One region of the Paenibacillus sp. YAF4_2 genome, then DNA from elsewhere that is predicted to be linked to it. Evidence: riboswitches for the same ligand, from Rfam matches in the RefSeq annotation. Region 1 holds a riboswitch; each other region holds the start of a gene.

Region 1 (6,579 bases):
TTCGTGGTCTTCGTGCTTACGCTTTTTCACCAGCGCCAGCCTCCTTCTCCCTCATTGCCGCCCGTTCCGTTGGGGTGAGGAATACAGACAGCTTCTGATTGATCGCAATTGTCGATACGCCGGATTGGATAGACAGCAGACCTTCGACCATCATCAAACGAAGCTGAACTTCTTTCTTGGATAGACGCTTCAATTTGTTCGCAATCGGATGCCAGAGCACATAGCCGGTAAAGATACCAAGCAGAGTTGCAATAAAGGCACCTGCAATGGAATGGGCGAGAGTCTCCATGTCATCCATATGTCCAAGCGCACCAATCAGACCAACTACGGCACCTAGTACACCAAGTGTAGGCGCATACGTACCAGCTTGCGTGAAGATCAATGCGCCAGCTTTATGACGGTCCTCCGTTGCGGAAATATCTTCAAGCAGAACATCGCGGACAAAGTCCTGGTCATTGCCGTCAATAATCATGCGCATGCCATTACGGAGGAAAGTATCCTCAATATCGTCGACCTTTGCTTCCAATGCAAGAAGACCTTCACGGCGTGTAATGGATGCCCATTCCATAAAGTTCTCGATGAGCTGCTCTCGCGGCATCAGCTGTTGCTCTTTAATAACAATTTTGAATAATTTGCCTACCTTGGACAGCTCCGACATCGGGAAGGCAATCATAATAGCGGCTATGGTCCCGAGGACGATAATCATATAAGCGGCGGGATTCAACAGATTGCTTAGAGCGGCGCCTTTCAGCGTCATGCCGACCAGTACCGCAACAAGTCCTAATACTATACCGATAATTGTAGAATTCTTCATCATGCACCCCGTCCAGTACGTTTTCGACAAATCTCTAGTTCTTATATCGACAAGTTATCGTATGGAAATTAGACTTTCAGAAATGATTTAAGAGAGGAGGCGTTAATTTTCGTTAAAATGCGGTAAAATGAATGTATAGCAGATAAATTTGGTAAAGGTGGTTAACAGCAATGGGCGTTAGGCACGCAAGGGAATACGCAGATATATTGAAAGAGCTGACGGAAGCCGTCGGCGAAGTGGAAGGCAGCTATACTTTTTTTGAAATGGAAGAAGAAGAGTGGGCAGCACTTGGTGATGATGACCGTCACGAAGTGATGGAGGCGCTTGCGGACGATGTGTTCTTCGGTCTTGGCGAACAGCCGATGATCGAGGTTGGCAAAGGATCAATTACGTACCATCCGAAGCATCATGTCATTGAAGTGTCCCAAGGAGATAACGTGACGCGCATGATTCGTTTGACATAAAGGTAGTAAAGGGAGAGCGTGAGCGTGACGAACGACTGCTTATCAAATACGACGATACCGCAGACATTAGAGCTCGAGGGCGAGCAGCTGTCTGCCTTCTATCAGCCGATCATCGCGCTTGATACGAGAAAGGTAGTTGGCTATGAGGTGCTTGGAAGAGCCTGCAAGGATGATGCTGTCCGCAGCTTGGGTCCGTTCTTTTGTGATCCGACGGTTCCGTTAGAGGACCATATTGCAGTGGACCGCATTCTACGCGAGCAGGCCTTTCAGAAAATGGCGGCAACGGACCAGCCTCCAATGCTGTTTATTAATTTGAAGCCAAACTGGATGCATCACGGTATGCAATCCGGGGAGCTCTATACTCTCTCTCTGCTTGATAAATACCAGATCGATCCGAGCAGAGTGGTCATTGAGATCACAGAAGAAAGCTTTAATGGCGAGATGGAGGAATTGCGCGAGGTTATTGATATGTACCGTGCCAAGGGCTGTCTCATTGCAATTGATGATGTAGGCAGCGGCTTTAGCGGTATAGACCGGATTGCGCTCATTCAACCGAATATCCTGAAAATCGACATGCATATGCTGAAACGGAGTGCGCACCACGACGGTTATCTTGGTACATTGCGCTCCTTCTCGGCGCTCGCTGATCAGCTTGGCGCATCGCTGCTTGCGGAAGGTGTCGAGACTCGACAGGACCTCTCGAGAGCTATGCATGCAGGAGTCCGGTATGTGCAGGGCTTTTTGTTCGCGAAAGCAGAGCCGGATTTCGAGCAGCCGTTTCGGTTTTCTTCTTTATTAGAAGAAGAGCTGGAGGCACATCGGCAGCTGCAGCTCTATTCTGAGAATTATTGGCGGTATTTGTCGGACAGGCTGGCTGGCAAGGTTGACCGGATTGGTCATCTGGAGGAGCTGGAAGAAGTAGATAACGAATGGATCGCCAGACTTCTGCAGGAACTGGAAAGCAACTGTATCCGTGTCTACTTGTGCCGAGATGACGGCATTCAAATTTCATCCAACTATTCAAGAAGGCCAGTGGATGGAAGCTGGCGGCGGGAGGATGAATATTGCGGAGCGAACTGGAGCTGGCGCCCGTATTTTGTTCCCAATGTAGTACAGCTTAGCGAGAAAAGCCGTTCGATGGTATCACGAGCCTATACCGACCTCGATTCGAGAGCATGGATCAGAACCGTATCGGTATTGGCTAAACCCGGCATTATTTTATTCGTGGATATGAAAGATCCTGAGCCTGACTATTATCGCTTTTAGGGATATTAAGGGGAGGACTGGTACACCATACAATGGAACTCTGCTGGTCCTTCCGGCGTCTGTCTTACATAGGTATCGTCAACAAAGAAACCTGCTCGTTCATAGGTTCTAATCGCTCGAGCATTCCAGGTCAGTACCTCAAGATCGATACTGTTCTTGGGAGCTCTATGAATGGCTTCACGGGTAATCAACCGGGTGAAGTCCGTTCCTATCCCCCTGCCGCATAGGGCAGGATGCAAACCAAGCCCGAGGCGTGTCACGCCAACAATCGGGAAAAATTGTGCAAAACCAATCAGCTCCTGTCCGCGATTCATGACAGCCACATATTGCATGTGCCGCAGGACAGGATCGCCGAATTCGATTCCGTCCTGCTGCATAATGTCCCAAGAAGGCCAGTGGTATAGGTCATACGGCGAATCATATTGCCATTCACAGATTTGTTTGGCATGCTTCATTTCCATTGGCTGGATAGTCATATCCGTCAGGGATAGTTTATAATAAGGCTCATCGGAAAAATTAGTCATTTGTATACCCTCAACATGAATCAATAAGTTTTTTTCCATTATAACATTCACTTATCGACTTCATTCGGATTTGGCTGAAGGATATCTAAGGAGAACTTTTACGATGCGCAAATTAATAGCACTTGGCTGTTTGTCTTATCTCGTAATTGGATTGGCACATGTCGTGGGCGGCTCGGTCATGGAGCAAATGCTCGATAAGTACGACTTGTCCTATGATGACGGCGGGCAATGGATGATGAATCAGTTTCTTGGTTTTTTGGTGGGTGTCTTGCTCTCTCCATTTATTACATCAAAGGTTGGTAAAAGAGGGGGAGTGCTCCTCTCATTAGGCCTTCTGACACTTGGTGAAGCAGCCTACAGTCTGACTCCTGATTCCTGGGGGCTGATGCTGTTTATCGCCTTGTTCGCAGGCTTTGGGTTTGGGATGACAGAATCCGTTATCGGAGCAATGGTCATTGAATTGGCTGAAGAGAATGGGAAGGCTAATGCGATGACCAAACTAGAAACGTTCTTTGGCATAGGGGCCTTCTTAATGCCGACTATGGCAAGTATATTGATCAAATATGATATTTGGCAGGTATCCTTCCCAATCCTATCTGCTCTTGCCGGCATAACCTTTATCTTGTGGATGACGCTATCATTTGGATCGATAGATGACAAGATTGGTTATCATGGCAGAGCGAAAAAGGAACATGTGGAGCGGGAAGCTGGTGCAGCGCCTACAAAAGGATGGTTTGGGTATAATAGAGCAGCTATTCCCTTCTTGCTGCTGTCAGCGTTATTCTTCGTCATCTATGTGGGGGTGGAGATGAGTTTTTCCAACTATCTGCCGTCAATTATGATTGATCGGTCCGGTATGACGGAAGCGAGTGCTCCTTCCACGTTAAGTCTGTTCTGGGGCACGATGATTCTCGGCCGGCTATTCGCCGGACGTCTGGCGGATCGTTTCGGCTACTTCCGATATCTGTTTGTCGCCATTGCAGGAGCATGTATCATCATTCTTGCGATGGGAGCGGTCGGTCAGTTAAGTGGCATGCTAGTCCTTGTCGGATTAAGCGGATTGTTCTTCTCCGGTGTATTCGGCATTGCACTCGTATTTGCAAACGGTCTTATTCCAGGGATGACAGAGCGGACGACGAGTCTGCTTGTCGCTTGCGGCGGGATAGGCGGAGCGATCTTCCCGAAATTAACGGGATGGATGATGGACAGCTATGGTGCAGACCGTACGGTCTGGATTCTCGGAGCGTTTATTATTGCGATGTTTATCGTCTTGCTTGCAATGCTGGCCTTAGGCCGGCGGCAGGAAGCTGGAGCGTCCTAACGTCTTAATCATGATAGCAACAAACAATAAAGCCGCATGCGGTTTGTCCAGTTGGACAAGCAGCGTGCGGCTTTATTGCAGAAATCTTGCCAGCCGCCTCAATCCAGGGAAGCGACTGCTTGATTCTATTGTTCGTCGGCATATTTGGTGAAAGTAGTAGGGTCCATGACACGTCGAGCAGTCACATACCGATTTACATAATAGGAGTCGCTAAGATTGCTGATTGTAACGCCCTTGCTGGACGAAGCATGAGCAAACTGGCCATCTCCTACATAAATGCCGACATGAGATACACCACGACCGTTCGTGTTAAAGAACACGAGATCTCCGGCGATCAGATCACTCTTGGCGATCTTTTTACCTGTTTGTGCTTGCGAAGCGGATGTACGAGGAAGATCGACGCCCATTTTGTCGAAAACATACGAAGAAAAACCAGAGCAGTCGAATCCTTTCGATGATGTTCCGCCCGCAACGTACGGCGTGCCAATTAAATCACTGACAATGCCGTCCATTTTGGAGTCTGCGAAAACGCTTCCGGCTTGGAAAGCCAGCATTAGCGCAAGCCCAAGAATAAGTGCTGTAACCTTTTTCAAAGCGGTGAAACTCCTTCCAATGCCGACGAGGTTAGCTGTGGGGTTCGGTTGAAGGATCCCTATGACTTCTCAGGCGCCGATCTTAATAATCGGACGTCGAAGTCAATTCACCCAGAGGTGGTTCCCCCGTTTCCAGTACAAGGAATTTGGCAGTGTAAATTATGTACTTGGTAACTATTCGGTAATTTCCGCTTATCTCCTCCCCAATCCGTCAAATTCTAATAATTCTCATGGAACCTTTTGGCTAATCTATGCGGAAAAACTTATATCCTGCGGTTGGCTGCATCTTTATAGGGCGCACAGACTAGCAGATTAGCACTATTCCGATTTACTAACTCTTTACTATGTGTTTTTTCTAGCTAATATGTTGATTTATTTGGAGAATGCAAGACAAGCCTTCCCGGAAAAACGCGAAAAACCCGCGCTACGACTAGGTCGCAGGGCGGGTGGCTTCTATAATTATGAGAAAATTTTAAACTTCCTTTGATCTCAAAATGTCGTATTGGGAGGCTAGAGTCCATACTTTCATCAAGGTACGGACAAGATGGTAGCCCTGATGGACAATCAGGGCGATGAATCCGGCCCATACGAGAGAAAAGCTTGTGACAAACAATCCAATCCCTGAGCCGATAGCCCACATTAAGAGTGATAAGCCAGCGAAAGGCAGCAGATGCTTAATCGCAATACCAAGCGATTGGAATATGCTTCCACCTTTCTCGCTTGTAGCGCCAAACTGCATGGCGAGGAAGAGGAGATGGAGCAGGATACCCCAAATCAGCCAGCCTCCCGCAGCGGGCAGCAGCTGCTGGAGGAGATCTCCGATCGACCGGCTGTGAAGCAATGCATCCAGTCCCCGCGGTGCCAGCCACCATGCGGGTGCAAGGGCGAGCAGCGTCTCGATCCAGTAGAGCAGCGTCACAGGCTTCCACGCTTTGCGAATGCCCTGCAGGAACTGCGTACCTTCGGTCTCTGTGGCATGCTGCAGAGAATAGAGCAGTCCTGCGTTAAATAAAGGGGAGAGCAGCATCCTTGCTGCAAATAGTCCGCCAAGCAGCCATAAGTAAGGGGTCAGCACATCCGTCTTCATGATCTGGAATTGAGCTTCACTCATAAATAGCTGGATCGCTGAATTCGCAGGGGAGTGATCCGGAAATCGCCGCAGCAGCGGCGATACGACTGAATCGATAAACCGATATAGGAAGAATCCCCACAGCAGCTGGTACAGAAACAGCAGAATTACGATATAGAAGTGCTTGATCGCGAGCCGCCAGCCTTGCATCATATGATTTTTCATTGCAAACCTCCTTAAAAGAATTGCGAAGCAATTCTTACTTCGAAAGCATGGACTTAAAGAATTGCGAAGCAATTCTTACTTCGAAAGCATTGACTTAAAGAATTGCGAAGCAATTCTTACCTCGTAAGCATAGGCTTACCAGCCCAGTAATCCGAGCAGTCCTTGGATAACGTTAGAGGCGCCAAGACTCCAGCGCGTACGTGTAACTTCCGACAAATCCGCCTTCATGTAATCGTTTATATGTTTGTTGTCGAGTACGTTGGTATGCTGCGGATCAATTGCCACCCAATCAAGCGGGGAGCT
Region 2 (6,579 bases), on a different contig from region 1:
GCTGGCGATTGCGAGCACTTGGGATATGGAGCTGGCAGAACGCAGTGCTGCTATCGCGGCAAAAGAATCAGCCGTCACCGGCATTCATGTGACGTTCGCGCCGATGGTGGACTTGGTTCGCGATCCACGCTGGGGCCGCGTGATGGAGTCGACGGGTGAAGATCCGTTCCTCAACAGCGAATATGCACGGGCATTCGTCCGTGGCTTCCAAGGGGAGGATCTCACTGGTGATATGGACCGGGTAGCTGCTTGCGTGAAGCACTTTGCAGCCTACGGTGCTGCCGAAGGCGGGCGTGATTACAACACGGTGAACATGTCGGAAAGACAGCTCCGTGAGTCTTATCTGCCAGCATACAAAGCTGCGCTTGATGAAGGCTGCGAGATGGTTATGACGGCTTTTAATACGGTGGATGGCATTCCGGCGACCGGCAACAAATGGCTGATGCGTAATCTGCTTCGTGATGAGTGGGGTTTTGACGGCATGCTCATCTCTGACTGGGGTGCAGTGAGTGAGATGATCCCTCATGGTGTTGCCGCAGACGGGGCGGAGGCTGCACAGAAGGCGATTGAAGCTGGCGTTGATATGGAAATGATGACGTCTAACTACGCGAATCATCTGAAGGAGCTCGTGGAAGCGGGGAAAGTTGACATCTCGCTTATCGATGAGTGTGTCCTTCGTGTCCTGAAGCTGAAGGACAAGTTGGGTCTCTTCGAGAACCCTTACCGCGCAGCTAGTGAAGAACGGGAAAAAGAAGTGCTGCTCTGCGATGAGCATCGTGCTGCTGCACGCGAGATTGCGGCGAAATCATGTGTCCTGCTGAAGAATGAGCAGGCTCTGCCGCTACGCAGCGGGCAAAAGCTGGCGCTCATCGGGCCTTTCGCTGAGAGCGGCGATATTCTTGGACCTTGGTCGATTTGGGGTAAGCAGGAGGAAGCGGTTCAGCTTCATGCTGGTTTATCCGCACGTACCGATCTGATTGCCACAGCCAAAGGCTGCGACATCGATTCTGGTTCGGAAGAGCAGCTCCAGGAAGCAGTCAACGTCGCAGCCGATGCTGACATCATCATCCTGGCACTTGGCGAAAGCTCTGAGATGAGCGGGGAAGCGGGAAGCCGCGGCGATATCCGTCTGCCGCAGGCTCAACTGAAGCTGATCCAGAAGCTGAAGCCGCTTGGCAAGCCGATGGTTGTTGTACTGTTCAACGGCAGACCGCTGGATCTGCATGGCGTTATCGAGGAGGTGGATGCACTTCTTGAAGCTTGGTTCCCTGGTACGGAAGGCGGCAATGCAATCGCAGACGTCCTGTTCGGTGATGTGAATCCATCGGGACGTCTGACGATGTCATTCCCTTACTCGGTTGGTCAAGTACCTATTTACTATAACAACTACAATACGGGTCGTCCGCTCACCCCGCAGAATGCGAATGAGCGTTATGTTTCGAAGTATCTGGACATGCCAAATGCGCCTCTTCTGCCGTTTGGCTACGGCCTCAGCTATACAAGCTTCACGTACGGTGAAGTGAGTCTGTCGACAGACGAACTGCATGCTGAAGACACACTTCAAGTATCGGTTGAGGTAAGTAATACAGGCTCGGTTGCCGGGGAAGAGGTTGTTCAGCTGTATGTGCGTGATATTGCTGGTGAGGTTGTACGTCCACTTAAGGAGCTGAAGGGCTTCCGTAAGCTGCAATTGCAGCCTGGTGAGACGGTGAAGGTAACATTCTCAATTAACGAAGAGCAGCTTTGTTATTACCACACGGATCTGCAGCTGAAGAGTGATGCTGGCGAATTCCATGTCTTTGTTGGTCCTAACAGCCGCGATCTGGAAGCAAAGGCTTTCCGGTTTGTGAAATAAAAGTTTTTTCGAAAAAAGAACGAATCAGCCGGATGGCTGGTTCGTTCTTTTTAGTTGCTTAATGACCCTGTAGGATCATGTCTCCTGCACAATAGCAGATCTGCTCCCTTATTAAGGGAATTATCTCCTTGGAACAAGGTAAAAGAAAGCATGGCTGGCTTTTTAGGACATTCTGCAAGCGATTCAAGAATGTATCCGCATTCATGACGGTTAAAGCCTGATTTCTGCGTTTATTTGAAATATTATCGCTGTTTACAGATAAGGGAGAGAGGACTATGATCAATTAGCAACTTCATATGTTCATATTCGCTGAGTTTCCGAAGTAGTCGGAAAGCAGGGGAACCAATTGCGATAACTGCCATTATAGTTACCGCCGGGGTGAATCAGCATAGCTGCCGTTCAGGCAGAGAGCTGTAGGGCGATTCTCTAGACGCCCGAATCCGTCAGCTAACCTTGTAAGCGTTGATAGAGAGGGTGAACTTCGGTTTTTTATGACCGCGGGAGGATACTCTGCGGTCTTTTTTTCGTGTAAAAAAAAGCAAACATGGTTACATTAGCACTGACAAGTGATGAGTAGCCCGAGTATCCAAGCGTATGTTGTTTAACTTCATTGTTGGCGGTGACCTGTGTGTTTACTCTTATCAAAAGATTACTGATCGGGCGTCCCTTAAAGTCCACGGAATTAGGGGAACAGAAACTCATTAAGACAAAAGCGCTTGCGATCCTGTCTTCGGATGCTTTATCGTCCGTTGCTTACGGTCCTGAGCAAATTTTGTTAGTCTTGATGACCGTGAGCGCTGCGGCGTTTTGGTATTCCATTCCGATTGGTATCGGGGTGCTTGTCTTATTAACGGCACTTATTTTGTCTTACCGGCAAATTATATTTGCTTATCCGCATGGCGGCGGAGCCTATGTGGTGTCGAAGGAAAATCTCGGGGTATTCCCAGGGCTGATATCGGGCGGCTCCTTGCTGGTCGATTATATTCTGACGGTAGCAGTAAGTGTATCGGCGGGTACGGATGCGATTACTTCAGCATTTCCAAGCCTGCATACCCATACCGTGTTGATCGCCGTATTTTTCGTCCTTTGTATCACCATATTGAACCTGCGGGGCGTGACCGAATCGGCATCGATCCTCGCATATCCTGTTTATTTATTCGTACTGGCGATTTTCATTATGATTGGCGTCGGTGTATATAAAATCGCTTCAGGTGATGTATCACCTGAGCTGCATACATCCCTTGGCACACCGGTAGCGGGCATCAGCTTGTTCCTGCTGCTTCGGGCCTTTGCTTCGGGCAGCTCGGCCTTGACTGGGGTGGAAGCGATCTCGAATGCGATTCCTAACTTCAAGGATCCAGCGCCAAACAACGCTGCGAAAACCTTGCTGGCCATGGGCGCGCTGCTGTCAGTTCTGTTCGCTGGCATCGTCTTCCTTGCTTACTACTACGGTGTTGCACCAAGGGAAGATGTGACGGTTACCTCGCAAATTGCAGAGAGTATATTTGGACGCGGCGTTATGTATTATTTTATCCAAGGCACAACGGCCTTGATCTTGATTCTGGCAGCGAATACCGGCTACTCGGCGTTCCCGCTGCTTGCGGTTAACCTCGCGAAGGATAAGTTCATTCCGCGAATGTTTACGGTCCGCGGTGACCGTCTTGGTTATTCGAACGGTATTATCAGCCTTGGTATCTTGTCTATCATTCTGATTATAGCTTTCCAAGGAAAGACGGAGCACTTGATTCCACTGTATGCGGTTGGTGTATTCGTACCGTTCACCTTGTCGCAGACGGGTATGTTGGTGAAATGGATCCGTCAGCGGCCAAAAGGCTGGGTTCCCAAGTTTATTATTAACTCGATTGGTGCACTGATTAGCTTTATCGTATCGATGATGTTCTTCTTGACCAAGTTCGAGCAGGTATGGTCGATTCTGATTTTCCTGCCATTGATTATCTTCGTCTTCCACCGGATTAAGAAGCATTACGAGGCTGTTGGCGAACAGCTGCGACTGGCGACCTGCGAGCCTGTAGTCCCCATTGAAGGCAATGTTATGATATTACCGGTGGCTGGTATAACGCATGTCGTGGAGCACTCCATTCTATATGCGAAGTCCTTGAAGGCAGAGCAGATTATTGCTGTATACGTCCCGTTCGAGAAAGAGGATGAGACGATCTTCGAGGAGAAGTGGAAGAAATTCCAGCCGGACGTCAGACTGGTGACGCTGCATTCGCCCTATCGTTCGATAACGAGTCCACTCTTCAAGTTTATTGATACGGTGCAGCGCAAGGCCAGCGAGAACCATTACCAGGTAACGGTCATTATTCCGCAGTTTATTCCGAAGAAGGGCTGGCAGAACATTTTGCATAACCAAACGAGCTTAATGCTCCGTACCCAGCTTCTTTACCGCAAGGATGTCGTGATTACAACCGTGCCTTACCATTTGAAAAAATAACAAAAAGCCTTAGCCTCCGGATTTCCGGGGCTAAGGCTTTTTTTATGCCTGTTATAGCTCTAACCCAGTGCCTTGCTTGAACCGTTTGATGACCATATGCGTGTTGACGTTGACGATGCCCTCCAGCACATAAATCTTCTTGAATAAGAAATGCTCCAGTGATTGCTCATCCTTCAGCAGGGCATGCATATGCAGGGAGCTGGGTCCGGTCATCTGGTAGATGCTGATCACCTCAGGCTCATCGGATAGCAGAGCGCCGGCCTGCTCAACGAATCGCGGCTCTACCTCAACCTCGAAGAACGCGGAGATCGTTTTGCCTAGCCGGGTAGTGTTCAGTCGTACGGTGAAATTCTCGATAATGCCGTTATCGACCATCCCGTCCACACGCTTCTGAATAGCCACCCTCGATAAATTCAGATGCTCGCCGATCTTGGCATAGGACATCCGTCCATTGTCGTGCAGCAGTCGAATAATCTCCTGATCCGTCTCGTCCATATGAGGCAAATGCATAGGATCTCTCCTTCAACGGTCTATTTTTGCGAAATTTCACGTTACGGAACTTTGTGCTAGTTACATGTTAAGTATTGGTTTCGATTTTGATGGATTTTATGTCACTTAATATAACACTAGTAACCATAATGGTCTATAGACGATTATCAATTAGGCCAAAAAAGCCCAAATCAGGTTACGATATGGTTGACGCTCCCTAGAGCCTCTCTTATACTAATGTCATAAAACATTACATAAAAATCGAAATCGAAACCGATAAGCACCAAAATGGTTACGAATACTTCGAATACCAAGTCATTCAACTTACATGAGGGTGTGATGGGCATGAAAAGACAACTGATTCGTAACGGTACTGTCATGACGATGAATGATGAGATGCAGGTGATCCCGAATGGTTATGTTCTTCTGGAGGGGGACCACATTCAAGAGGTTGGAGAGTGGCCGTCAGACGGCTCGAAAGATGCGCTGCTAAGGCAGGTTGATTGCGTCATTGATGCAGCGGGTAAAGCGATCATTCCTGGTCTTGTGAACGGACACACTCATTTGTTTCAGACTTTTATTCGAGGAGTATCTGATGACTTGCCTCTCTCGCAGTGGCTGCGGCAGATCATATGGCCGGCGTCCCTCGCAATGGAGGAAGAGGATTTCTATCTCGCTGCGATGATTGGCTGTATCGAGAATTTGAAATCCGGTGCGACTTATATCATGGATCATCATTACGTTCACACTCACTCCGGCAATGATCATGGTGTTCTCAGAGCGATGGAGGAGTCGGGTATTCGGGGGCATATGGCAAGAGGTGGCGTTGATCTTAGCTATGAGCCTCGTCTCAGAGAGTCTATAGAGGATATTTTCAATAACACGGATAAGCTTCTGGATCACTGGCAAGGAGCCGCTGATGGCCGGATCGCGATTGCAATGGGTCCCCTTAATTTGTATGGCTGCTCGGAAGAGTTCTTGAAGCAGGCGGCCAAATACAGCGAGCGGAATGGACTCATCACCCACATTCATGTCGCGGAAACGAAGGATCAGATTGACAATACAATGGAACGTTTTGGCCTTCGTAATCTTGAACTGGTTGAAGCGGTTGGCATGCTTGGCCGGCATACGCAGGTCGTGCATGGCATCTGGCTGAATGACGCAGAGCTGGATCTTCTTCAGAAGCATGATGCAACAGTTATTCATTGCCCAGTCTCCAATATGTATCTGGCTTCCGGGGTGGCGCGTGTTCCCGAGATGCTGGATAGAGGCATTAATGTCGCACTTGGTACTGACGGTCCGGGAAGCAACAACTGCCAGGATAATTTGGAGGTGCTCAAGTTTACAGCTTGTCTGCACAAGGTGGATCAGCTGGATTCAACTTTGCTGCCGCCGATGCAGGTGCTTGAGATGGCTACTCGTAATGGGGCCAAGGCAGTCGGGAGGGAGCAAGATCTGGGAAGCCTCGAACCAGGCAAGAAGGCAGATATTGTAATTATCGAATTGCAGAAAGCGCATATTGCACCAATCCACCGCGTTAGCTCGGCGATTGTGTATAACGCCAATGGCAATGACGTGGACTCCGTATTCGTGAACGGCGAGCTGGTTGTTCATCGCGGGAAATGCGTTCTGGTAGATGAAGAGGAGATTATTCGCAGGGCGCAGGCAAGAGTAGACTCGTTAAGGCGAAAGCTGAGCGCAGCGTTTCCCGTATTTGGCATCGTTCAATAAAGAGGGCGGAGGCTGGTCATACATGAAGGAAGCAAGAGGCAGTAATGAA
Region 3 (6,579 bases), on a different contig from region 1:
TCATAGAGGGCGGTATCTTTATGTTAGGGGAGTTAGGTCAAGGTGCAGGAAGTAAAACTAGAAACGAATGAACGAATTGATGATTTGATGACGGAGACGGGGCTTCGTATTATTCAAAGCAGAGAAGTATTCAGCTTTTCGCTTGATGCGGTGTTATTAACAAAATTCGCTACAATTCCAAAGCGTGGACGAGTTATTGATCTTTGTACGGGAAATGGTGTTATCCCGATGCTTCTAACGACGAGGACAGGAGCTCAGATCGATGCGGTTGAAATTCAGCCAAGGCTGGCTGATATGGCAAGGCGCAGCGTAGAGATGAACAACTTGTCGGAACAAATCTCGATTATTGAAGCCGATCTAAAAATATTCGCAAAAGAAGCAGGAAATGGTATTTATGATGCAGTAACGGTCAATCCTCCATACATGGCCATTCAAGAAGGAGACCAGAATGAAAACGAGCATTATGCCATTGCCCGCCATGAAGTACATTGTACGCTTGATGATGTTGTTCATGCGTGTGCCAGACTTGTCCGCCCAGGTGGTAAAGTAGCGATGGTTCATCGGCCGTCCCGGTTTATCGATATTATAGAGACGATGCGGAAGTATCGGCTTGAGCCCAAGCGTGTACAATTTGTCCATCCGAGAGCGCAGGGAGAAGCGAATATGGTTCTAATTGAAGCGATTCGTGATGGGAAGCCTGAGCTTAGGCTTTTGCCGCCGATTTTCGTATATGAATAATAGATAGCTGCGTTATTGATGAGAGGGAGCTAGCAAATGGTACGGATACAAAAAAGCTTTAAAGATCTGGCTGATGGTGATTATGGGACTTTATATCTGGTTGCTACACCAATCGGAAATTTGGAAGATATGACGTTCCGGGCAATCCGGACGTTAAAGGAAGTGCAGCTCATTGCTGCTGAAGATACAAGGCAGACAAGAAAGCTGCTTACCCACTTCGAAATTTCTACTAGGCTGGTCAGCTATCATGAGCATAATAAGCAAGCAAGTGGCAGTGAACTCATCCGTTTGCTAATGGACGGCCAATCCATTGCACTTGTAAGTGATGCAGGACTGCCAGCAGTCTCAGATCCTGGTGCTGACCTGGTAGCAGATGCGGTAGAGCAGGGAATCAAAGTTGTACCTATCCCTGGTGCTAATGCTGCGTTATCAGCTTTAATTATCTCGGGATTGCCAACCGATCAGTTTATGTTTACGGGATTTCCTCCAAGGGATAAAAAGCCGCTTGCTGAATGGCTTACTCATCTGAAACACCAAGAGGGAACCTTGATGCTCTATGAATCGCCTCACCGTGTGAAGAAGACACTTGATGCGATGCTGGAGCATTGGGGCGATCGACGGATCGCAATGGTTAGAGAGCTTACGAAGCGGCATGAGGAAGCAGCACGTGGTACGATATCGGAATGTATGGCTTGGTTAGAAGAGCATCCACCTCTAGGTGAATATTGCCTTATTATAGAAGGAGCGGCCTCTGGAGCAAGAGAAGCAGGAGAGAATGGGGAAGTATGGTGGACAGCGTTAGAGCTTGAAGATCATGTCGCTCATTATGAGAATCAGGGAATAGATCGTAAAGAAGCGATAAAAAAAGCGGCACTAGACCGTGGCCTGCCGAAGCGGGATGTTTATAACGCAGTAAACCGATAGTTTACTGCGTTTTAAACGCAAAAAAAGACCTTCCTGGCCGGGTTCTAGCACAGGAAGGCATCAAGGAATATAAAAAGGTTAGAATTAACAAGTTGGTGTATTTCTATTATAACCTATTTTTCTTATTTTGTCACAGGAGTAGGCATTTCAGATAAACAAATATGGCAAACAATTTTGCCTTTGAAGTAAGAAACGTTCTCTGCATTACCACAGAAGATACAAGCAGGCTCGTATTTCTTCAGCATAATACGCTCGCCGTCTACATAAATCTCGAGAGCATCTTTCTCCCCAATACCAAGCGTACGGCGCAATTCAATTGGAATAACAACACGACCTAATTCGTCGACTTTACGAACAATACCAGTAGATTTCATCATAATTTTGTTTCTCCTCTCAGGAAATTACATTTCGTCACTATTCGACATAGTTTTTCTTTTTATGGCTATTATAATACCAACGATTCCCATAATAGTCAACCACAAAAGTCCTTGATAGACCGCGGTTTATGGCAAGTTGACTCTATAGCAAGGTCATATTAATCTAACTATAGAATACATCAGCTTCGACAATTTGGAAACTAAATTACGACACTATTCGACATTCTATCATAGTTTTGTGTCGAAACCATGAACAAGGAGTTGAAGGGCGAATGAATCAGCAACTGACCGAAGAGAAAGTATTTAAGGATCCAGTTCATAAATGTATTTACGTTCAGGATCAGACGATATGGGATTTGATCAATACAAAAGAGTTTCAGAGGCTAAGAAGAATTCGCCAGCTTGGAACCTCTTATTTAACGTTTCATGGTGCCGAACACAGCCGTTTCTCCCATTCTCTTGGAGTCTATGAAATAACGAGAAAGATCATATCACAGTTTGAGCGCAATCATTATCCGGATTGGCCGCAGGAAGAAAGACTTCTGGCCCTATGCGCGGCCTTGCTGCATGACGTTGGTCATGGACCGTTCTCTCATTCGCTGGAGCAGGTGTTCGACACGCATCATGAGCAGTGGACCTGCGCGATCTTGCTTGAGGATACAGAAGTTAATCGCGTGCTTCGCCAAGTTGCTGATGATTTTCCAGAAAAAGTGGCTTCGGTTATTGGCAAGACATATCCGAATCCGATCGTCGTCAGTCTCATCTCCAGCCAAATGGATGCAGACCGTATGGACTATTTGCTGCGTGATGCTTATTTTACAGGTGTCCATTACGGGAACTTTGACCTGGAGCGGATATTGCGCGTACTGCGTCCTTTTCAAGGCAAAATGGTGGTAAAAGAAAGCGGCATGCATGCTATCGAGCATTATTTAATGTCCCGTTATCAAATGTATTGGCAAATTTATTTCCATCCGGTTACACGGAGCTCGGAAATCATATTGCGGCAAATAACTCGTCGGGCGAAGGAGCTGTACGACAACGGTTATTCCTTTGCATGGATGCCCGGACCAATTAACAAACTTCTGGATGGTACGATTACGGTAAAGGATTATCTGAAGCTGGATGAGGCTTATATGCAGACGATCTTCGCACAATGGGCGGAGGAAGGGGATTCTCTTCTTGCCGAGCTATGTGACCGATTCCTCAATCGTCGATTGTACAAATACATTACGCTTAATGATCCAGGAGACTCTTTATTAGAAGAAGCTGCTCAGCAGTTTATCTCGATTGGTCTTAATCCGGATTATCATATGGAAATTGATTTTCCATTTGACCAGCCATACGACATATATCGCCCTGATGCGAAAAAAGGCGGGAAAGAGGAGAAAGCGCCGATTCTGCTTTTAAATGAGGATAACAGCTTAAGCGAAATATCGGTGAAATCCGACATTGTTCATTCCATCAGTGGTCTGCACCAGGGACAATACCATATTTATTATCCGATCGAGCCACTCCTTGCTGCGGCTGATCAATTAAGCGCTAGAGTAAGGGAGCTTTTCAAAATTTAAGGTTTTATATAGAAGGAGATTACAGCTAAGATGATATCTTTATTCGACACACATACCCATTTGGACTCTTCGCAATTCGACAGCGACCGCACAGAAGTTATCGAGCGGGCACGGGCTGCCGGTGTCGATCTCATGATCAACATTGGCTTTAACCGAGAGACGATTCCGACCACAATCGAGCTTGCAGAAAAGTATGATTTTATCTACGCGGCGGTTGGCTGGCATCCAGTGGACAGCATCTACATGGAGCCGGGGGATTTGGAATGGATCGAGCAGCTTTGCTCACATCCAAAGGTCGTTGCGATCGGAGAAATTGGACTTGATTACCACTGGGATACGTCACCAAAGGACGTTCAGCAGCGTGTATTTCGGGAGCAAATCCGCCTCGCTCGGAAGCTGGGTAAGCCAATTGTTATTCATAATCGGGATGCTCATGAGGACATCGTTCGTATTTTGAGAGAAGAAAAAGCATCTGAGGTTGGAGGGGTCATGCATTGCTATTCCGGCAGCTGGGAAACGGCAAAATTATGCCTCGATATGAACTTCTATATCTCCTTCGGAGGGCCTGTCACTTTCAAAAATGCGAGGGTGCCAAAAGAGGTGCTTGCACAGGTTCCACTCGACCGTATATTAATCGAAACAGACTCTCCATATTTGGCTCCTCATCCGTTCAGAGGGAAGCGAAATGAGAGCTCATATGTGTCTTTAGTCGCAGACATGGCAGCGGAGATAACAGGAAAATCCAAGGAGGAAATTGCATTTATTACAAGCGCAAACGGTAAAAAATGTTTTGGTATTGTTTAAAAACGGACTAAAACCACTGAAATAAAGACTATAGCGGCGATAAAACTCTTTTTAATTGGCGGAATCGGCTTTATTTGCCTTCAGAATGCTAAAATTTCGTTAAAATCGTCTTTTAACGCGTCTTTACAATTGTGTGGTCAGGAAGGTATCATTTTTCTCAGAGCTTTAACTTTTGTATTGGATTTCCAGTTTACGCTTAATCTCCGAATCGGAGAGCGGGGGAACCAACGTCGGCAGATGCATGTTTAAAAAGCAAGTTAGCATCATGCGGCGCATTGAATTCTTCAGGGGTGAATTTTGCGGCGATTGCCATGAGCATTCGAACCGTGGATAGGGCAGCTCTCTCGCCCGAACCCGTCAGCTAACCTCGTAAGCGTCTATAGAGAGCGATCAACCTCGTGTATTTACCTTTTCCTGAATGTTTGACTACCCAGGAAGCCACGATCAGATCCTCTGTCGAAGGCTTCTTTTTATTTTCGATTTATGCGGAAATAATCTTTCGTAGGGGTAGATCCAGGAGGTAAGAGGACCGTAACACTGGAGCGTGCTCGTCACGCCAATATACTTAATAGTCACGTCAATGTATCATGCGTAACAGATTGGCGGCGGGGCTATGAAGGAGGACCGATTGAAGTGGGCATGAACCAAGTAATGGAGACCCATGGGAAGCGATCATCCAGCATGACTTTCGCAATGCGATGGAAGCATGAAAATTTGCGTTTAATTGTTCTGAGTGCAATTATCTCAATCGCTATGACTTTCATGTTTTTGGTGTTGTTGTACGGATCGGCTGATAAAAGCGTATCCGTAGTAGTGAATGGACAAGAGACTGTTGTGAAGACAAAACAATGGGTCCTGCAACGCCTACTGGATGAACAAGCTATTACGGTAGGGCCATATGATGAGGTGTCGTCACCTCTAAATGCGTCCATCAAAGACGGAGATCGCATTGAAATTAAACAAGCGGTTCCGGTTACTGTAAAAGCAGATGGCAAGACATCGACGGTGTACACGACAGAGAAAACAGTACAGGCGGCGATCGGGAAATTAAATATTCCTGTTCGCGATCAAGATAGGGTTACCCCATCTCTAGACACGGCCGTTTCGAAGGCGATGACAGTTACTGTTACTCGCGTCGATACCAAAGTGTCGGAAACAGAACGGACTTTGCCGTTCTCGATCGTGAAGAAACAAGATCCAACCCTTGATAAAGGGAAGGAGAAGCTGGTGCAATCCGGCAAGAATGGCCTCGTGATTGAACGCGTGGAGAAGAAGTATGAGAATGGTGTTCTTGTCTCCTCCAAGCTGGTCGACAAGGTTGTGCAGACACATACGGTCAGCCAGGTCGTAGCTATCGGCTCGAAGAAGGATGTACATACACTCTCAAGCAATGCGAGCACGGCCTCGTATTCGAAGAGCGGAGTCACCTTTAAAGCCAAGAAGATTCTGAAGAACGTGACGTTAACCGCTTATTCAGCCGGTGTAGCGTCTACGGGCAAAGATGAGAATCATCCAGGATACGGCATTACGGCTTCCGGTGCGAAAGTGATGGAAGGCCGGACGATCGCTGTTGATCCGGATGTGATTCCAATTGGCTGGTGGGTTTACATTGAAGGCATCGGCTTCCGCAGAGCAGAGGATACGGGCAGTGCAGTCAAAGGAAGTAAGATTGACGTTTATTTTGACAGTACCAGCTATGCTAACAAGTTTGGCCGAAAAAAAGGCTATACGGTGTACGTACTTGGACCCAACAAGCCTTCCGCAAGCTAATTGCTCCATGCTATTATTTCGATGATAAATATGCCATTATAAGAAGAGGCGCTGCCTCTTCTTTTTGTGTGTATAGGTGTGGAGCAGTTACATTCTTACTGACGCAGGAAGATGAGCGAAAGTTGCTGGAGAAAGGAATGTTCGCTTGTGATCAAGGAAATTATTGTGGTGGAAGGCAAAGATGATACAGTCGCTGTAAAGCGGGCTGTTGAAGCAGATACGATTGAGACAAACGGCTCTGCCATCGGTGAGGATGTGCTCAAGCGCATTGAACTGGCCATGGAACGCAGAGGCGTTATTATATTTACGGACCCTGATCATGCTGGTGAGAGAATTCGCAAAATCGTTGCTCGGCGGGTACCCGGCTGCAAGCATGCTTTTTTGCCACAGGAGAAGGC

The links. Region 1 has a riboswitch for cyclic di-AMP ahead of AB4Y93_RS27940 (C40 family peptidase). Riboswitches for the same ligand answer to the same signal wherever they lie in the genome.
Region 2: linked by a shared signal. The riboswitch ahead of AB4Y93_RS13745 (APC family permease) and the one ahead of AB4Y93_RS27940 (C40 family peptidase) in region 1 are both predicted to bind cyclic di-AMP.
Region 3: linked by a shared signal. The riboswitch ahead of AB4Y93_RS27285 (ubiquitin-like domain-containing protein) and the one ahead of AB4Y93_RS27940 (C40 family peptidase) in region 1 are both predicted to bind cyclic di-AMP.

The regions. Positions count from the first base shown of each region.
Region 1 covers NZ_JBFRCT010000018.1:31,684-38,262, reverse strand. Annotated here, with positions in the region: gene motB (flagellar motor protein MotB) at 1-33, opposite strand, end outside; gene motA (flagellar motor stator protein MotA) at 17-814, opposite strand; gene AB4Y93_RS27960 (hypothetical protein) at 985-1,278, shown strand; gene AB4Y93_RS27955 (EAL domain-containing protein) at 1,303-2,544, shown strand; gene AB4Y93_RS27950 (GNAT family N-acetyltransferase) at 2,550-3,068, opposite strand; gene AB4Y93_RS27945 (MFS transporter) at 3,172-4,389, shown strand; gene AB4Y93_RS27940 (C40 family peptidase) at 4,515-4,982, opposite strand; cyclic di-AMP (ydaO/yuaA leader) riboswitch at 4,988-5,144, opposite strand; gene AB4Y93_RS27935 (hypothetical protein) at 5,455-6,276, opposite strand; gene AB4Y93_RS27930 (M1 family metallopeptidase) at 6,412-6,579, opposite strand, start outside.
Region 2 covers NZ_JBFRCT010000005.1:141,172-147,750, forward strand. Annotated here, with positions in the region: gene bglX (beta-glucosidase BglX) at 1-1,855, shown strand, start outside; cyclic di-AMP (ydaO/yuaA leader) riboswitch at 2,153-2,333, shown strand; gene AB4Y93_RS13745 (APC family permease) at 2,484-4,310, shown strand; gene AB4Y93_RS13750 (Lrp/AsnC family transcriptional regulator) at 4,362-4,820, opposite strand; gene AB4Y93_RS13755 (amidohydrolase family protein) at 5,145-6,530, shown strand; gene AB4Y93_RS13760 (ABC transporter permease) at 6,553-6,579, shown strand, end outside.
Region 3 covers NZ_JBFRCT010000016.1:63,084-69,662, reverse strand. Annotated here, with positions in the region: gene AB4Y93_RS27310 (tRNA1(Val) (adenine(37)-N6)-methyltransferase) at 88-738, shown strand; gene rsmI (16S rRNA (cytidine(1402)-2'-O)-methyltransferase) at 775-1,662, shown strand; gene AB4Y93_RS27300 (AbrB/MazE/SpoVT family DNA-binding domain-containing protein) at 1,785-2,039, opposite strand; gene AB4Y93_RS27295 (HD domain-containing protein) at 2,312-3,607, shown strand; gene AB4Y93_RS27290 (TatD family hydrolase) at 3,638-4,411, shown strand; cyclic di-AMP (ydaO/yuaA leader) riboswitch at 4,595-4,803, shown strand; gene AB4Y93_RS27285 (ubiquitin-like domain-containing protein) at 5,045-6,181, shown strand; gene rnmV (ribonuclease M5) at 6,329-6,579, shown strand, end outside.